DNA from 4 places in the Microbispora hainanensis genome. Region 2 is predicted to be linked to each of the others. Evidence: riboswitches for the same ligand, from Rfam matches in the RefSeq annotation. Region 2 holds a riboswitch; each other region holds the start of a gene.
What was found. Region 2 has a riboswitch for cyclic di-AMP ahead of OHB01_RS35455 (CHAP domain-containing protein). Riboswitches for the same ligand answer to the same signal wherever they lie in the genome.
Positions count from the first base shown of each region.

Region 1: another riboswitch for cyclic di-AMP. It lies ahead of OHB01_RS00115 (coiled-coil domain-containing protein); the one in region 2 lies ahead of OHB01_RS35455 (CHAP domain-containing protein).
Region 3: another riboswitch for cyclic di-AMP. It lies ahead of OHB01_RS23515 (C40 family peptidase); the one in region 2 lies ahead of OHB01_RS35455 (CHAP domain-containing protein).
Region 4: another riboswitch for cyclic di-AMP. It lies ahead of OHB01_RS13805 (C40 family peptidase); the one in region 2 lies ahead of OHB01_RS35455 (CHAP domain-containing protein).

Region 1 is NZ_CP108086.1:23,235-27,439, forward strand. It holds gene OHB01_RS00105 (DeoR/GlpR family DNA-binding transcription regulator) at 24-827, shown strand; gene galT (galactose-1-phosphate uridylyltransferase) at 1,006-2,064, shown strand; cyclic di-AMP (ydaO/yuaA leader) riboswitch at 2,135-2,273, shown strand; gene OHB01_RS00115 (coiled-coil domain-containing protein) at 2,308-3,219, shown strand; gene OHB01_RS00120 (hypothetical protein) at 3,285-3,716, opposite strand; gene OHB01_RS00125 (DinB family protein) at 4,004-4,205, shown strand, end outside.
Region 2 is NZ_CP108086.1:7,802,334-7,806,538, forward strand. It holds gene OHB01_RS35445 (hypothetical protein) at 1-455, shown strand, start outside; gene OHB01_RS35450 (DUF305 domain-containing protein) at 606-1,253, shown strand; gene OHB01_RS35455 (CHAP domain-containing protein) at 1,564-2,277, opposite strand; cyclic di-AMP (ydaO/yuaA leader) riboswitch at 2,509-2,651, opposite strand; gene OHB01_RS35460 (DUF222 domain-containing protein) at 3,155-4,205, opposite strand, start outside.
Region 3 is NZ_CP108086.1:5,024,861-5,029,065, forward strand. It holds gene OHB01_RS23505 (NYN domain-containing protein) at 1-933, shown strand, start outside; gene OHB01_RS23510 (C40 family peptidase) at 1,083-2,045, shown strand; cyclic di-AMP (ydaO/yuaA leader) riboswitch at 2,360-2,514, shown strand; gene OHB01_RS23515 (C40 family peptidase) at 2,586-3,194, shown strand; gene OHB01_RS23520 (hypothetical protein) at 3,299-4,205, shown strand, end outside.
Region 4 is NZ_CP108086.1:2,935,866-2,940,070, reverse strand. It holds gene OHB01_RS13810 (hypothetical protein) at 1-777, shown strand, start outside; cyclic di-AMP (ydaO/yuaA leader) riboswitch at 1,183-1,341, shown strand; gene OHB01_RS13805 (C40 family peptidase) at 1,536-1,985, shown strand; gene OHB01_RS13800 (MarR family winged helix-turn-helix transcriptional regulator) at 2,052-2,381, opposite strand; gene OHB01_RS13795 (alpha/beta hydrolase) at 2,595-3,227, shown strand; gene OHB01_RS13790 (YafY family protein) at 3,277-4,205, opposite strand, start outside.

The sequences.
Region 1 (4,205 bases), 1.0 Mb from region 2:
TTGAATCTGTAGAGGAGTGGTGGATGCTGGCCCAGCAACGGCAGCAGGCGATCCTTGAGAGGGTACGCAGGACCGGCGGGGTGCGCGTCGCGCAGCTCGTACGCGACCTCGGGGTCTCGGACATGACGATCCGCCGCGACCTGGAGGTCCTCGCGGAACGCGGCCTGATCGTCAAGGTGCACGGCGGGGCGACCGCCACCGGCACGGGCTCGACGGAGGAGCCGGGCTTCGCGGCCAAGTCGGTGCGGCAGCAGGCCGAGAAGGAGGCCATCGCCCGCAGGGCCGCCCTGCTCGTGCGGCCGGGCAGCTCCGTAGCGCTCTCGGCCGGCACCACGACCTGGACACTGGCCCACCATCTGGTGGACGTGCCCGAGCTGACCGTGATCACCAACTCGGTGCAGGTGGCCGACGTCTTCCACCGCGCGGGACGGCCCGACCAGACCGTGGTGCTGGTGGGAGGCGTGCGCACGCCCTCCGACGCGCTGGTCGGCCCGGTGGCCGTGGCGGCCGTCCGCTCCCTGAACGTCGACACGCTCATGCTGGGCGTGCACGGCATGAGCGTCCGGGCCGGTTACACCACGCCCAACCTGCTGGAGGCGGAGACCGACCGCGCCCTCATCGCGGCCGCCCAGCAGCTCGTGGTCCTGGCCGACCACACCAAGTGGGGGACGATCGGCTTCAGCACGATCGCCGCCCTCGACGAGGCCGGCGTGGTCGTGAGCGACGTCGGCCTGCCGGAGGAGGCACGCGACGCGCTGTCGGAGCACGCCGGCGAGCTCCTCCTCGTCGATCCGTCCGGGGAGACCGAGCTGGAGACCGCGCTGTGACGCCGGCCCGCCGCACGTCCTCCGACGCCTGTAGTAAACCCGGTGCATCCCCCGGCCTCCGCGCGCCCGCCGTGTCCCCCTTTCGCAAACCCGCACCGACCCCCTTGTAAGCCCGCTCCGACCCGGGACACCGCACCGTGAAAGCCGGAGATCGCACCGTGAAGCTGGAGACCGCTCTGTGAAGCGCACCATCACCCATCTCGCCGACGGCCGTGAGCTGATCTACTTCGACCGGCGCGACGACGCCGACCACAGCGCCATCGACACCAGGGACCTGCCGCCGCGCCCGCTCGCCTCCGAGCTGCGCTACGACCCCCTGATGGACGAGTGGGTGGCCGTCGCCCGGCATCGCCAGACACGCACACACCTGCCGTCGGCGGAGGAGTGCCCGCTCTGCCCGGGTCATCCCGGCTCGGAGATCCCCTCGCCGTACGAGGTGGCGGTGTTCGAGAACCGCTTCCCGTCGTTCAGCTTCAACACGGGCTCGTACGAGCAGGTGGGCGGGCTGAGCGAGGTGCGTCCGGGGATCGGGCGCTGCGAGGTCGTCTGCTTCACCTCCGACCACAACGCGTCGTTCAGCTCGCTGAGCGACGAGCAGGCCGAGCTGGTCGTCGAGGCGTGGGCCGACCGTACGGCCGAGCTGTCCTCGCTGCCCGGCGTGGAGCAGGTCTTCTGCTTCGAGAACCGCGGCGCCGAGATCGGCATCACGCTGCCGCACCCGCACGGGCAGATCTACGCCTATCCGTACGTCACGCCGCGCACCCGGCAGATGCTGAACGCCGCCGCCCGTCATCAGGGCGGCAACCTGTTCGCGGATGTCCTGGCCGCCGAGCGGAAGGGCCCCCGGGTGGTGGCCGCCAACGAGCACTGGACGGCCTTCGTGCCCGCCGCCGCGCGCTACCCGTTCGAGGTGCACGTCTACCCGCACCGCCAGGTGCCCGACATCCCGGCGCTGTCGCCGGAGGAGCGAGCCGCGTTCGCGCCGCTCTACATCGAGGTGCTGCGCCGCCTGGACGGGCTGTTCGGCGTCGTCATGCCGTACGTCGCGGCCTGGCACCAGGCTCCTGTCACCTACCGGCGCGACCTCGCCTACCTTCACCTGCAGCTTTTCACGATCCGGCGGGCGCCCAACAAGCTCAAGTATCTGGCCGGATCGGAGTCGGCCATGGGCGCGTTCGTCAACGACGTGCTGCCCGAGGAGGCCGCCCGGATGCTTCGCGAGGCGATAACGGCCTGATCTCCGATTGATTGCGGCTTTGGTGGCAGCGACGGTTTCTTTACCACTAGTATCCCTGACACCGGCCGTCACAACCGGTACGCCTAATCCCGGGCGCCCCGCCCGGGAACCGGGGACCCAATCACGCACCTGGGGTCAAGGCAGTCGCCTGCCCGGGCTCCTCCAGCCCGAACCCGTCAGCTAACCCGGTCGGCAGATGGAGAGGAGTGGGCTCTGCCCCGCGCATTCCCCCTGGCTGTCGGCGTGCTCGCCTCCGCCGTCCTCGTGTTCGGTACGGCGGCGCCGGGCGTCGCCGAGCCCAAACCGACGGAGAAACAGCTCAAGAAGGAGCTGTCGGACCTGCGGCAGAAGGTCAACCGGCTGATCGCCGACTACAACGCCAAGCGTGTCGCCCTCGCCAAGGCCCGTGAGGAGGAGAAGGCGGCTCGCGACCGGCTGGCCAGGGCCCAGGCCGACTACCAGGCCGCCAGCGACGCCGTACGGCAGATGGCCGGGCTGCGCTACCAGACCGAAAGCGCGATGGCGCTGCCCGACATGAACACCGCCGCGCTCAACTACCAGCTCAAAGAGGAACAGGCCGCCCGGCTCGCGCACTTCGACCGGGTGCGCGACGCCCGGCAGCAGGCCGCGGACGCCGCCAAGACGCTGACCGCGCAACTGAAGGCGCAGGCCGAGGCGGTCGCCGTACAGCGCAAGGACGCCGAGGACCTCATCGACGAGATCAAGGACAAGCTCGACGCGCTGATCCCGATCGCGCCGGGAAAGCTCCCGGGTGGGTCGTGGGCACCGGAGCTGCCCAGCGGTGCCGACAACATCACGCCCCGGATGAGGTTCATGCGCACCGAGGTCGAAAACCACTTCAGCCTGCGGTTCCCGGTGGGCTGCTACCGGGCGGAGAACAGCGGCGAGCATCCTCTCGGGCGCGCCTGCGACTTCATGATGAGCTCGGGCGGCGCCATGCCCTCCCCCGAGATGAAGGCGCTCGGCGACAGCCTGGCCGACTGGGCCATCAAGAACGGCCCCAAGCTCGGCGTCATGTACGTGATCTGGCAGCAGCGCATCTACAACCTCGGCCGTCCCGGCTGGCGGCTCATGTCCGACCGCGGCGGAATCACCGCCAACCACTACGACCACGTACACATCTCGATGTACTGACCTGCCAGGGCACTCGCGGGGTGGGCCGGCCACCTCGGCGAGCGAGGCGGCCGGCCCGCTCCGGGTCAGGCCGGGATCTGCTTCTCGTGCCAGGTGTAGTAGAGGTAGGTGCTGCCGGGCCCGGTCAGCGTGCCGTAGACCTGCCAGAAGGTGTTGGTGCCGGGCGAGAAGCGGAAGATCTTGTCCCCGGGCCGGTCGTCCACGATGACCTGCTGTGACCCCGTGGGCCCGATCCGGACCTCGATCGTGAACGTCTCGTTGTCGGGGATGTCGAGGCAGACCTCGTGCGTGTACGCCGTCGGACCGGCGATGTTGTAGAGGCGATTGTCCACCGCCGGCGACTCGACGTTGGTGGGGACGTATTTGTTGACGACGTAGGTGTACCCGCCCGTGGAGCAGTCCACTGCGGAGGTGTCCGCGAGCGCGGGGCCGGCGCCGGTGAGCGTGACGCCGAGAACGCCGGCGGCGACGGTGAGAACGGAGATGGTGCGCTTCATGCCTCTCCTCATCCGTACGGTGTGACGCTTCAACCAAGTAGTTGAAGGCTGAACTGATTTTGATCACATTCGCCACAATTACACAAGTCTGATCAATTACCTGTCCGAATCCGAGTCAAGACGGCCGGGTTCGGCCTCCCGTCGGGCGCAGGCCCGGCGTGCGGCCCGGCCTTCGGCTACGTCATGAACCGCGCTCAGGAGGGGGGTGCCGGGACGGGCAGAACCGCCGGGTGCCTCCGCCCGCTAATCGGGGTGACTACGCGCCGAGTCCGGGGGAGGATGCCGGGATGACCGACACACGTATCGATCCCCCCGTCGTCGCGGGAGAGCGCGAGATGCTGCGCGCCTGGCTGGACTGGCACCGTGACACCCTCGCCGTGAAGTGCCGGGGCCTCACCGAGGAGCAGTTGCGGCTGCGCTCGGTGCCGCCCTCCAGCATGTCGCTGCTCGGCCTCGTACGGCACATGGCCGACGTCGAGCGGGCCTGGT
Region 2 (4,205 bases):
AGGCGGCCGCGAAATTCGTCACCGGTCCACGCAAGTCCGCCGCGGGCAGGGTCGAACGCAACCCCTTCTACTGGGAGTTCTATGTGGGCGACATCGGAGCGCTCGGATCCTTCCAGTTCGGCTCCGCCCACGTTGTCACCGCGTCGGCCCGCGATCTCGGCGGTAACGTACGCGACCCGAAACTCCTGCTGGGCTACTGGGTCACCAGCCGATCGGGCACCTCCTGGTCCGGCAAGCTGGTCGACAGCCACCGCGCCGAAGGGGCCACGTTCAACCATTTCTACGGCGAGAAGACCATCGTCCCCTGCCGCGATCTCGGCACGTCTCGTTTCCTCTACGCCGTCAACGCCGGGGCCACGGTCTCGGGCCGGGTGAGCTCGGGGAGCGCGGCGTTCACCATCCGCGGCTCGACCTACGGCGACAACTACCGGTTCAGGATCACGTTCAACGGCTGACGGGAACGTTCCACGGGTACGACAGGAGGACCAGGTTCGCCACACGGTTCGTGCGGCGACGGCGCACCGGGGGTGGCGCCGCCGCCGGCACCGCGGGCGGGGCGGCGCCGGTCCTCGACCAGCCGCCGGGACGTACGGAGGTGTTGGCCGATGAACGGACGTGTCCTGCCGGTCGCCCTGCTGACAGCCGGTCTGCTGGCCGGCACGGGCGGCGCGTACGGCACCGCCGCCTCGGCCGCGACGCCTTCCTCACCCGGTGTGCCCACCGCGCCCAGCGACCCGACGCCGACGCCGACGCCGCCGCCGACAACGCCGCCGACAACGACGGCCGACCACAACGACCAGGACGTCATGTTCGCCCGGATGATGATCCCCCATCATCAGCAGGCGGTGGAGATGGGGCGACTGGCCGAAGACCGGGCGGCGGACGCCCGGGTCGCGCGGCTCGCCCGGCGGATCGAGGCCGCGCAGGCTCCCGAGATCCGGACGATGAGCGGCTGGCTCACGACCTGGGGCGAACAGGTGCCCGGGGAGAGCCCGGCGCCGACGCATCACGCCATGCCCGGGATGATGTCCCCCGAGGACATGCGGCGTCTCGAAGGGCTGTCCGGACGGGACTTCGACCGGGCCTTCCTCACGATGATGATCCGGCACCACGAAGGCGCCGTCACCATGGCGCGCGACGAGCTGAGCGGCGGAAGCTACGAGCCGGCGCGTAGGCTGGCGGAGTCGATCATCTCCAGCCAGTCGGCCGAGATCAAGGAGATGAAGAGCATGCTGAGCGGCCTGCCTGGTTGACCTGCCGGGTCAGCATGCCGGGTCAGGGCACCGTGACGGCCCGGACCGGCGCCGTGCTCGCCGTGGCAGTCGCCACGGCGGAAGCGGCGAGCACGGCGCCGTCGAACACGTCGCCGTCGAACACGTCGCCGACGAGCGTGGCGCCGTCGAGTATGGCGTTCGAAGCCCTGGCCGTTTCGGACCGGCCGGAGGTTCCCCTGATCGGGCCGGAGATCGCCAGGGCCGGGCCGGAGATCGCCAGGGCCGGGCCGGAGGTCCCAAGGCCCGGGCTGGAGTCCCTATGAGCGGCGGGAGATCCGGAAGGGGGAGGTCACCCGCGCTTGCGGTGCCGTCCGTCGGACGACGCCGCCGCGGTCTTGACCCGTATCCCGGTCACGGCGGTGGAGACCACCGCGAACAGCAGACCGGCCGACAGGACGGCGTCGCCCGGCGAGCACACGATGTCGAGCGGCTTCCCCTGCGTGGCCGCCATGTTCCTGGTGGCGGGCGCAGCGGCGCTCTGGACGCTCGCGTTCACGGCCGCCATGGGCTGGATCGTCACCGGCGTCTTCGGCGTCACCTTGACCTTGCGCGGCAGGCCGTACCCGACGATCGTGCTCGTGTCGCGGACCTTGCGCTTCAGCCACACGCCGTCGACGTTGCCCTCGATCGTGTGGACCTTCCGGCCGACGACCTTCTCGACGATGCCGACGTGGTCGATGTCGCGGATCTTCTTGGACCCTGACCAGGCGAAGAAGACCACGGCGCCCGGCTCGGGCTTGTCGCTCCAGGCGTGGTGCTTCTCGAACCACTTGGCGTGCCGCGTGGTCAGCGCGAACTCGCCGACATGGTCCTGCACCCCGGCCCGGTCGGCCGCCCAGGAGACGAACATGTCGCACCACGGGGCGGCCTTGAAGTCGGGGTCCTTGGCGACGTTTTCGGCGTACCACTCGCCGAACTTGGTGTGTTTCCCGGCTCGTTCGCGGTAGCCCAGCTCGGGGCGTACGGCGTCGAGCAGCTGTCGAGCTATCGGATCGGTGGAAATCGGGGGCTCCTCATGGCGCGCTTCGAGACATGACGAACCGGCCCGCGGGCGTGCGGCATGACGGCATGACCGTCCGGGGACACGCCACGGCGGGGCGGAATCAGAAACGGGAGATGTGGCAGCCCGTCACGGGCGCGCCATCACCCCGGAAGCCTGGAGACGTTCCAGGGCGGGCAGGTGGTCCGGCGACACGACGCGGACCGGGTGGGCAGGTGGAGCCGACACTCCACGCTCTCCTCTCCTTGGCCGCCTACCGGGTTAGCTGACGGGTTCGGGCCAGGAGTAGCCCTACCGGATGGTCCGGATTCACCCCAAGAGACGTGGGTCCCCGGTTCCCGGGATCGATGACTTCCGGGATTCGGCGGTCGCCGGTCGTCCTCGGGTTGAGGACCGCTCACCGGCGAGACACACGGGAAGCTTAGTAGATAACAAGTAAGACACGGCCAAATGGCCTGTAAAGGGGATCATCCCGGCTGTCGCCGTTCCCTGCTTCCGCAGGTCCTCACGGTCGCGGGCCGCCCGCGGTGAGATGCGCCACACCACGCCGTACGGCGCGGCTCTGCCAGCGCGGGTCTGCCGGCGCGGGGTCTGCCGGCGCGGCTCTGCCAGCGCGGGCCTGCTCGCGCGTGTCTGCCGGCGCGGGGTCTGCTGGGCCGAGTGCCGACGCGGTCGAGGGCTTCCGGCTGTCTTGGCGCTCCCCTCGCTCGCGTAGTCGCCGGGTCTGTCCGCGCGTCAGCCTGGGCCTGCCCTGCGCATCGCCCACGCTCCCGCCTCACGCCTCACGCCTCACGCCTCACGCCTCACGCCCGCAGCCTCCGGGGCCGGTCCGTGCGTCGCCCGGGCCGGCCTGTGGGTCCTCCACCGCCTGCCTCCCGCCTTACTCGTGTAGTCGTCGGGCTTGTCCGAGGCGGTGGTAGGTGAAGGCCCAGCGGTCTTCGCCTACTTGGCGGCGGGTGTAGCGCTCGGGGTGCTGGTAGCGGTCGCGGTTGTGGAACTGGCACGCCGGGCCCAGCAGCTTCAGATCCGTGAGCCCGCCGGTGCTCCAGTTGTCGGCGTGGTCGATCTGGCACATGGTCGCCGGCAGCGGGCAGCCGTCGACCCAGCACGTGGCATACCGGGCGAAGATGGCCCGCCGCTGGGCAGGAGTCGCCAGACGGACCTTGCGCCCCATGTCCAGCACCTGTCCCTCGGCGTTCATGACGATCCGCACCAGAGTCGAGGTCCGGGCGAGCCGATGCACGCTGGAGACGGGCAGCACCTGCCCGGTCGCCAGCAACAACCCCGGCGCGGTCCCCGGTGCCATCCCCAACGACGCACCCAGCAACGTGCCTGCCGACGCTCCCAACGCCGACCCCAAGAACGCCCCAGGCATCGCGCCCGCCGACGCACCCGGAGATCCCGGTGACCCACCTTGCGCCGCCCCCCGCGATGCCCCCTGTGCGGCTCCTTGCGATGCCTCCTGCGCCGTCTCCGGCGTCCCTCGCCCGGCTCCCGGTGCCGTTTCCGATGCCCATCCGGGTGGTGTCTCCCGCTCCGGTCCGGGCCCGCCGGGCGTCGCTCCCGACGGTCCCGATGTCCCCGACGCCTGCGTCGCACGCGAGCACCGCGCCTCGCCGCAGCACCGGCACGCGCCCTGGCCGTCGCACCGGCACGGGCTGTGGCCATGCCGGCAGTCCCCCGCAGGCCCAGGCCCGGCGTGGGTGTGACGTGCGGAGGCGTCCTCGGGCGGAGGGTCCGGCCACGCCGCCTCCGAAGGCGCCACCTCCGTAGGCGCTGCCTGCGAGTGCGCCGCCTGCGATGGCGGCGCATCCGAAGCCGTCGCGACCGAAGCCGTCGCGCCCGAAGGGGCTGTGTCCGAAGGTGCTGTGTCCGAAGGTGCTATGTCCGAAGAGACTGTGTCCGAAGGGGCAGCGTGCGAAGGCGCTGTG
Region 3 (4,205 bases), 2.8 Mb from region 2:
GCCGCCGCGGGCACCCAGCGGGAGCAGGCGGAGACGCGGCTGCGCGAGCAGCTCGCGGCGCAGCGTGCCTCCGCCAAGGAGGAGATCGACCGGGTGCGCGAGCAGCTCAAGGCCGCCCGCGCGGAGAACTCCGACCTGCGGCGCAAGCTGCACGACGCCCGCGAGCGGGTCAAGGCCGCCGAGACCAGGGCGGCCGAGCTGGAGGCCGAGACGGCCGAGGCGCGTGCCAGGGCTGCCAGCGCCAACGGCGCGGCCGAGACCGAGCTGCGCCGGCTCAAGGAGCGCCTGGCGGACGCCGAGCGCCAGCTCGAGGCCAGCCGCAGGGCCGCCCGCGAGGGCCGCAGCATCGAGGACGCCCGGGTGCGGGTGCTGCTTGACGCGCTCCAGGACGCCGCCTCCGGGCTGCGCAAGGAGCTCGGCCTGCCCACGACGATCAGCAGGCCGGCCGACTACGTGAACGCGGTGGTGCCCGGCGAGCCGGGCGTGACGGCCGTCCCCGCGCGGGCGCTGGCCAACGACGACCCGCAGCTTCTCGACCAGCTCCTGGCCATCCCTCACCTGCATCTGATCGTCGACGGTTACAACGTGACCAAGACCGGTTATCCGTCGCTGACCCTCGCCGACCAGCGAGCCCGGCTGCTGACCGGGCTCGGCGGGCTCGCCGTGCAGACGCGGGCGGAGGTGACGTGCGTGTTCGACGGCGCCGAGCTGAACGGGCCCGTCCAGGTGTCCGCGCCGCGCGGGGTGCGGGTGATGTTCAGCGCGCCCGGGGAGATCGCCGACGACCTCATCCGCACGCTGGTGCGGGCGGAGCCGCCGGGGCGGGCCATCGCGGTCGTCTCCTCCGACCGGGAGGTGGCCGAGTCGGTGCGCCGCATGGGCGCCCGGCCGGTGCCCTCGATCCTGCTGCTGCGCCGTCTCGGCCGCGGTTGACGCGTCCCGCGCACGCCCCGGACCTGCGACGTCACAGTATGTGACGACTGCCGCGAATACCTGCGAATAGGTTGAAGCTTCAAGATCGCCTAGATAGAGTCGCGCCGCAGGTTTCGTCGATCAAAGAGGTTTATCCTCAAGGGGGCTCAGTGCGAGGGCGTGTGCCGGTGGCCGCCGGTCTGGCCGCCGTGGTCCTGCTCACTCCGATGACGGGCGCGCAGGCGGATCCGAAGCCCACTGTCGCGCAGGTGAAAGCGAAGCTGAGCAAGCTCAACGCGCAGGCCGACCAGCTCGTGGACCGTTATAACGCGGCCAACGAGAAGTGGAAGAAGGCCCGGCAGAAGTACCTCACGATCAACGAGGACTACAAGAAGCAGAACGCCCGGGTCGAGGAGTTACGCTCCGGGCTGGTCTCGATGGCCGTCAGCAGCTACCAGGTCGGCGACATGGGGTCGTGGGGCGGCGTCTTCTACAGCTCCAACCCCGACGCCATGCTCAGCGGTCTCGCCACGCTCAACCACATGTCGGCCGAGCGGGCCGGGCGGCTCAAGGCGTACGAGGGCGCCATCAAGGACCTCAAGAACCGCCGCAACCAGAGCAAGCAGGTCTACAAGGAGGCCGCCGACGTCAAGGACGAGCTGGCGGACGAGAAGGAGAAGGTCGACAAGCTCGTCCGGGAGCAGATGAAGCTGCTGCGCTCGCTCGGGACGTTCAACCCCGGCAACCCCAACAGCGCCGGCGTCGTCTACAACGGGCCGGCGTCCGGCAACGCGCTGGCCGCCCTCCAGTTCGCCTACAAGCAGATCGGCAAGCCCTACCGCTACGGGGGCACCGGACCGGGCGCCTGGGACTGCTCCGGGCTCGTGCAGGCCGCGTGGGCGGCGGCGGGCGTCCGGCTGCCCCGGACGAGCTACGAGCAGTGGGCCTGGGGCGCGAGCCGCCGGGTCTCGCTCGACGACCTCCAGCCGGGCGACCTGCTCTGGCACGCCGGATACGGGCACGTCGGCATCTACGCCGGCGACGGGAAGGTCGTTCATGCCCCGCAGACCGGCGATGTTGTGAAAGTCGTCACACTCGCCGAGTATCACGCGATCGGAGCCGTGCGCCCCTGACGGTCCCGCCGTCTCCGTGACGATCTGTGACTGACGCGGCAAATGTGACCCCATCGGCGCTTGTTGTGCAAATTGTGGGCAGGGTCACATTTGGCGCATTCGCGGTGTGGGTAAGCTGCGATTTCTTCTCCGCGGCCTTCGTTATGCGATCTTTATCCGGCCGGAGCGCTTTGCCGAACGCCGCGAGTCCTGGGTAGCTTCTGGGCCGCGGCGAGCACGCCTCGCCGCCGTGCGTCCCGGTCCGGCCGGCCGGTCGCAGTCATCCAGCGGCATCGGCGTCCTTCATCACCCTCCCCCCGTGGGATCCCCCCGACGCCGATGGCCAGCCGAGTCCGTGCAGTCAGGAGGCACGGAGCCGGGGAACCACCGACCTTCACGCGAAGGTCCGGGGTGAATCGGCGCATCGCGCGCCGTAGGGCGACTTCCCCGCCCGAACCCGTCAGCTAACCCGGTAGGCGTGAGCGGAAGACCCGAGGAGAGATCCTGTCTACCACCCCCAGTCTGTCCCGTCTTGCCCGAATTGCCGTTAGTGGTGCCGCGTTGACGGCATCCGTAGGTGTCGCTGGAGCACATCCGGCGGCGGCAGCCGGCACGGCGGCCGACCCGGCGGCCGACCCGGCGACGGTCACGGTCGTCACGACGGCCACGGCGACGAAGACGGCCACCAAGACGGCCACGAAGACGGGCGCCGAGGAGAGCGCGAAGACCGCCGCCCGCAACGCCGCCGCGAAGAAGCGGACCAAGAGGCACACCGCCAAGCGGAAGATCAGCAGGGCCTCGCTCCAGCGGGCCAGGGCCCGGCGCGCGGTGAAGGCCGCCGAGAAGCAGATCGGCGACCCCTACCGCTACGGAGCCACGGGACCGGGCGCGTTCGACTGCTCGGGCCTGGTCCAGTACGCCTGGCGCAAGGCCGGCGTACGGCTGCCGCGCACGACGTGGTCCATCCGCAGCGCGGTCAGGAAGAAGGTGTCCTGGGGGCACTTCGAGCCCGGTGACCTCATCTTCACCAGCGGCGGCGGCCACGTCGGCATGTACGTCGGGCACAACAGGATGATCCACGCCCCGCACAGCGGCACGCGGGTCAGGATCGACAAGCTGGACGCCTACCGGAGGAGCACCTTCGTGGGTGCCGTCCGGCCGGGCGTCTGACGGGCACCGGTCACCAAGCCCCCTCGACCGGCGCCGTCCTTACGGCCCCGTCCACCTCGCCGAGGTGGGCGGGGCCGTGACATGCGCTGGCTACCATGCACGGCGTGACTGTCACGAGCGGCGTGCCCGCGTGCGCGCCGGGCGTGCGTGCCGGAGCCGGCCGGAGCCGGCCCGGACCCGCCGGGGCCACTCCCCGCCGGATCGCGGCCGTGGCCGTCGCGCTGGCCGCGCTGCTGGCCGGGCCCGCCGCCGCGGCGCCGCCCGACCCGCTGCGCGCCCTGCGGCTCGACGCCCGCGCCGCCGTACGCGAGCATCCCGGCATGTGGACCGGTGCCTCGGTCGCCCGCGGCGAGCGCGCCGTCGTCGTCGGGTCGCCCCGGCCGCTGGTCGCCGAGATCGCCGCGCTGGCCGGCCGCGCGGGCAGTACGGTCACGAGGGTCTGGGGCGGGCTCGGCGGCGCGGTGGTCCTGGTGCCGCGCACCGAGGAGCAGGCCGCCGTGCTGGCCGCGCCGGCGAAGGTGGACGGCCTGGCGGCCGTCGCCACCGGCGACCGGGTGATCGTGCAGCCGGCCGCGTTCGCCCGCCTGTCCGCGACCGGCCGCCTGGTCGTCATGACCCACGAGCTGACGCACGTCGCGACCGCCGGCCGCCGCACGGTGCCGATGTGGCTCATGGAGGGCTTCGCCGACTACGTGGGCTACCTGGACAGCGGGCTGCCGGTCCGTACGGTCGCCGCCGAGCTGGCCGCCGACGTCGCGGCCGGGAGGGCGGCGCTCGGCGGCCTGCCGGGGCCCGCCGACTTCGCCGCCAGGCCCGCCCAGGCGTACGAGGAGGCGTGGCTCGCCTGCCGCTACATCGCGGCCCGGTTCGGCGAGCCGAGGCTGGTCGCCCTCTATCGCGCCGCGCTGCGCGAGGAGATCGGCGCCGCCCTGCGGGAGGAGCTCGGGCTGACCGCCGGCGACCTGACCCGCGCCTGGCGGTCGTGGTCGCGCGAGCAGCTCGCCCGGACCT
Region 4 (4,205 bases), 3.9 Mb from region 2:
TCGGACAAGAACGTGTGGGTCTTCGGCCCGGGGAAGGCGAGCCGGTGGAACGGCCGGACATGGACCACCTTCTCGCTCGGCAGCGGCTTCTCCACGACGGACGCCGACGGCACGGGCGCGAAGGACGTCTGGGCGGTCGCCGACTCCTCGGCCTCGGCCAGGCACTGGAACGGGTCGTCGTGGCGGAGCGTCCCGCTGCCGGCCCACGCCGCCGCCGTCGACGCGTACAAGGCCGGTGACGTCTGGGCGGCGGGGGCCAAGGGCACCCGTCCCGCGATCATGCGGTGGAACGGGAAGTCCTGGGCGCTGGTGCCCACCCCCGCGATCAAACTGCCCGCTCGCGACGCCGCCGCGGTGCTCACCGACATCGCCGTCCTCGGCCCCCGCAACGTGTGGGCCGTCGGCGGCGTGAGCTGGGAGGGCGCCGACGACCAGGGCGACGACAAGATCTACGACCGCCCCCTGGTCATGCACTGGAACGGCCGCTCGTGGACCGCCTCGGTCGGCGCCGTCAACGCCCAGCCGTACACGGAGGTGGAGCCCGACGGCGCGGGCGGCGTGTGGATCGTGCAGAGCGACTGGAACTCCACCCTGTGGCATGTCACGGGTTCGACGTGGCGGAGCACCCCGATCCCCCGGAAGGCCGGCACCGACGCCGCCCTGTTCTCGATCGCGCGCAGGCCCGGGACGACGACGCTGTGGGGCGCCGGGTTCACCGCGCCGCAGGGCGACCCCGACGACCCCTCCGCCAACGGCGCCTTCTGGCGTACGAACTAGCCATCCGGCAGGTCACGCCCGCTCGTGCAGGGCGGCAGCCGGGCGGCGCAAGCGACGATCAACGCCCTCCGGACCACAGGCGGGCAGCCGAGGGGCCGAAGGCCGCCAGGGTCAGGATGTACGCCGCCGCCAGGGCTTACTCGCCTTCCTCCGCAGGTCAGGCCCGCGATGGGACGAGTGTGACCAGCGCCACATCTCTTCCGCAGATGCACTCTGACCTGCAACTTCGCGCATTTGATCCCTTTTATGCGCTCCTTATCCTTTTGACGCTCTTTGCGGAGATATGGGGCTCTTGGTAGTTTCCTTGCCCATCGGCGGGGTCCACGTGACCTCGTCGTTACGAACCCGGCCCCGCCGGGTTCGACCATCCACAGTCGCCGTCGCCCCGCCTCTCCGCCCCCCTGGGCGCCGGTGATGCCGAATCCGAGCAGCTAGGAGGCTCGGAGCCGGGGAACCAATCGACCTTCGACGAAGGTCTGGGGTGAATCGGCGCGCCGGCGCCGTAGGGCGATCTTCCCTGCCCGAATCCGTCAGCTAACCCGGTAGGCGCAAGCGGAAGACCAAAGGGAGAGATCCTCCTGTCCACCAACTCCACCACTCTGCTCCGCATCGCCTGCGTCACGATCGGTAGCGCGGCGCTCACCGCGTCGGCCGGAGCATTGAGCGCACTCCCCGCAGCCGCCGCGTCCGCGACGGTGACATCCCCACCCCCGGCCCCCGCCCCCGCCCCGGCCCTCACCTCGGCGGTCATCCCGCCCGTGCCCCCCACAACGACCACCCCCCTGCATCCCGCGCCCGTGGCCGAGAACTCCGCCACGAGGAAGCTCACCAAGGCGGCTCTCCAGCAGGAGAAGGCCGAGCGCGCCATCAAGGTGGCGAAGAAGCAGCTCGGCGACCCGTACGTGTGGGGCGCCACGGGCCCAGGAGCGTTCGACTGCTCCGGGCTGGTCCAGTTCGCCTGGCGCAAGGCCGGCGTCAAGCTCCCGCGTACGACGTGGGCGATGCTCAGGCACGCCAAGAAGAGGGTCTCGCTGTCGCACCTCAAGCCCGGCGACCTCATCTTCACCAGTGGCGGCGGCCACGTGGGCATGTATCTCGGGCACAGGAAGGTGATCAGCGCCCCCCACAGCGGCGCGGTGGTCAGTGTCGACAGGCTCAACGCCTATTGGAGGGGCAGCTTCCTCACCGCCGTACGCCCCGGCGTCTGACCCGGGACGCCCTCGGTGGAGACGCGCCGCCGCGCAGCGCATCTCCGCCGAGGGCGTGGCCGGAGGCTACGCGTCCTCCACGACGAGGCGCCGGAGCAGGGCCAGCAGGGTCGCGCGGTCCGCGTCCGGCAGGGCGGTGTAGCACCTGGCGAGCACCTCGTCGGCGACCTTGCGCCCGGCTTCCAGGACCCGCTCGCCGGAAGGGGTGAGATGGTGCTCGATGCGCCTGCCGTGCCCGGGCCTGCGTTCGATCCATCCCTGGGCCACGAGCCGCCCGGCGAGGGTGCCGAAGGCCTGCTCGGTCTGGAACGTCGCCGCGGCCAGCTCCCGGGCCGACGCCCCGGGGGTACGGCTGATCGCCCGGAGGGCGTCCCACTGGGCGAGCGTCGCGCCGATCGCCGACAGCCCGCTCTCCAGGGCCCGGTGCTGCCTATATTGGACGTGTTTGACCGCCCGCCCGAGTTGTTGCAGATCGCGACCTGTCCCTCACCATGTCGGAGGCCGGCACCGGCAGACCGGCCCTGATCCTGCACGGCGGCGGCGGCCCCGCCACGGTCGCCGGGCTCGCCGGGCACCTCTCCCGGACGGCACACACCCTGACGCCCGTGCATCCCGGCTGGAACGGCACCGACCGTCCCCCGTGGCTCACCGGCATCGACGACCTCGCCCTCGCCTACCTGCACTGCCTGCATCGCCTGGGGTTGCGCGACGTTCTCGTCGCCGGCTCCTCCCTCGGCGGCTGGACCGCCGCCGAGATGGCCGTACGCGACACGGCGGGGGATCATCACCGGGCTGGTGCTGGTCGACGCCGTGGGCGTGGACGTCCCCGGCGAGCCGATCCGCGACTTCTTCGCCCTGGACGCGCGCGGCGTGGCCGAATACGCCTGGCACGACTCGCAGCGCTTCTACGTCGACCCGGCCGGCGTCCCCGCCGACCAGCTCGCAGCCCGGGCGGCCGACATGGCCACCATGCGCACGCTGGCGGGCGACCCCTACATGCACGATCCCAAACTGCTCCGCCGGTTGCGGCACGTCGACGTGCCCACGCTCCTGGTGTGGGGGGAGAGCGACCGGATCGTCACCCCGGCTTACGGCGCCGCCTACGCCGGCGCCTTCGCCAACGGCCGGCTGGAGGTGATCCCGGAGGCCGGTCACCTGCCGCACATCGAACAGCCGGCGGCCACCTTCGCCGCGATCGACCGCCATCTGCACGCGGCCGGTTCGCCGGCGACCAGCGCTTAGCCCGCAGTCACCCGCCCGCAGTCACCCGCCCGCAGTCACCCGCCCGCAGTCACTCTGCGGTCCTGCGGGCGGAAGCCGCGAGCCGGTCCGCGAGCGCCGCGACACGGTCGCGCAGCTCGTCCGGCCGCTCGATGACGAACGGCCGGTCGAGTGAGGCGAGCACCGGAGGCAGCCAGTCGAGCCGCTCCGCGCGCACCTCGACCCGGAGCCAGCCCTCGTCCCCGGAATCCGCCAGGGTCGCGACGGCGGCGGGAAGCCGGGCGCGGATCTGCTCGACCGTCCCCTGGATCCGCAGCACCACGTCGTACCGATATCGAGCCGTGGCGAATCCGGCCAGGACGTGCTGCGCCGGATCGAACCCGGCGGGCGGCTCGAACGAGCCGGGCAGCGTCCTCGCGTCCGCGATGCGATCCAGCCGGAAGGTCCGGTCCTCGCCGATCTCCGGATCCGCGCCCGTGACGTACCACCGGCCCGAATGGGCGACGAGCCCGTACGGATGCAGCGTGCGCTCGCTGCGCCGACCATCGGCGGCGGTATACCTGATCGAGATCGGCCGGTGATGGCGCACCGCGTCGGCGACGCAGAGCAACACGGCGGTCTCGGGAACGGCGGACTCGCCGGGCGGGGCCGTGAAGGCGAGGGATTCGAGCACGGTGTCGAGCCGGCGGGCGAGCCGCTCGGGCAGAACGCGCCGGATCTTGGCCGCCGCCGTCTCGCTCGCCGTGCCCGCCGCCGTCGTCAGCCCCGCGCGGCGACCGGCGACCAGGCCGAGCAGCACGGCGAGCGCCTCGTCGTCGCTCAGCATGAGCGGGGGCATGCGATATCCGGGGGCGAGGCGATAGCCGCCGTATCGGCCGCGCACCGACTCGACGGGCACATCGAGGTCGATCAGGTGGTCCACATATCGCCGCACGGTGCGCTCGTCGACGCCGAGCCGGTCGGCGAGCTCGGCCATCGTCCGCGTGCCGCCCGACTGCA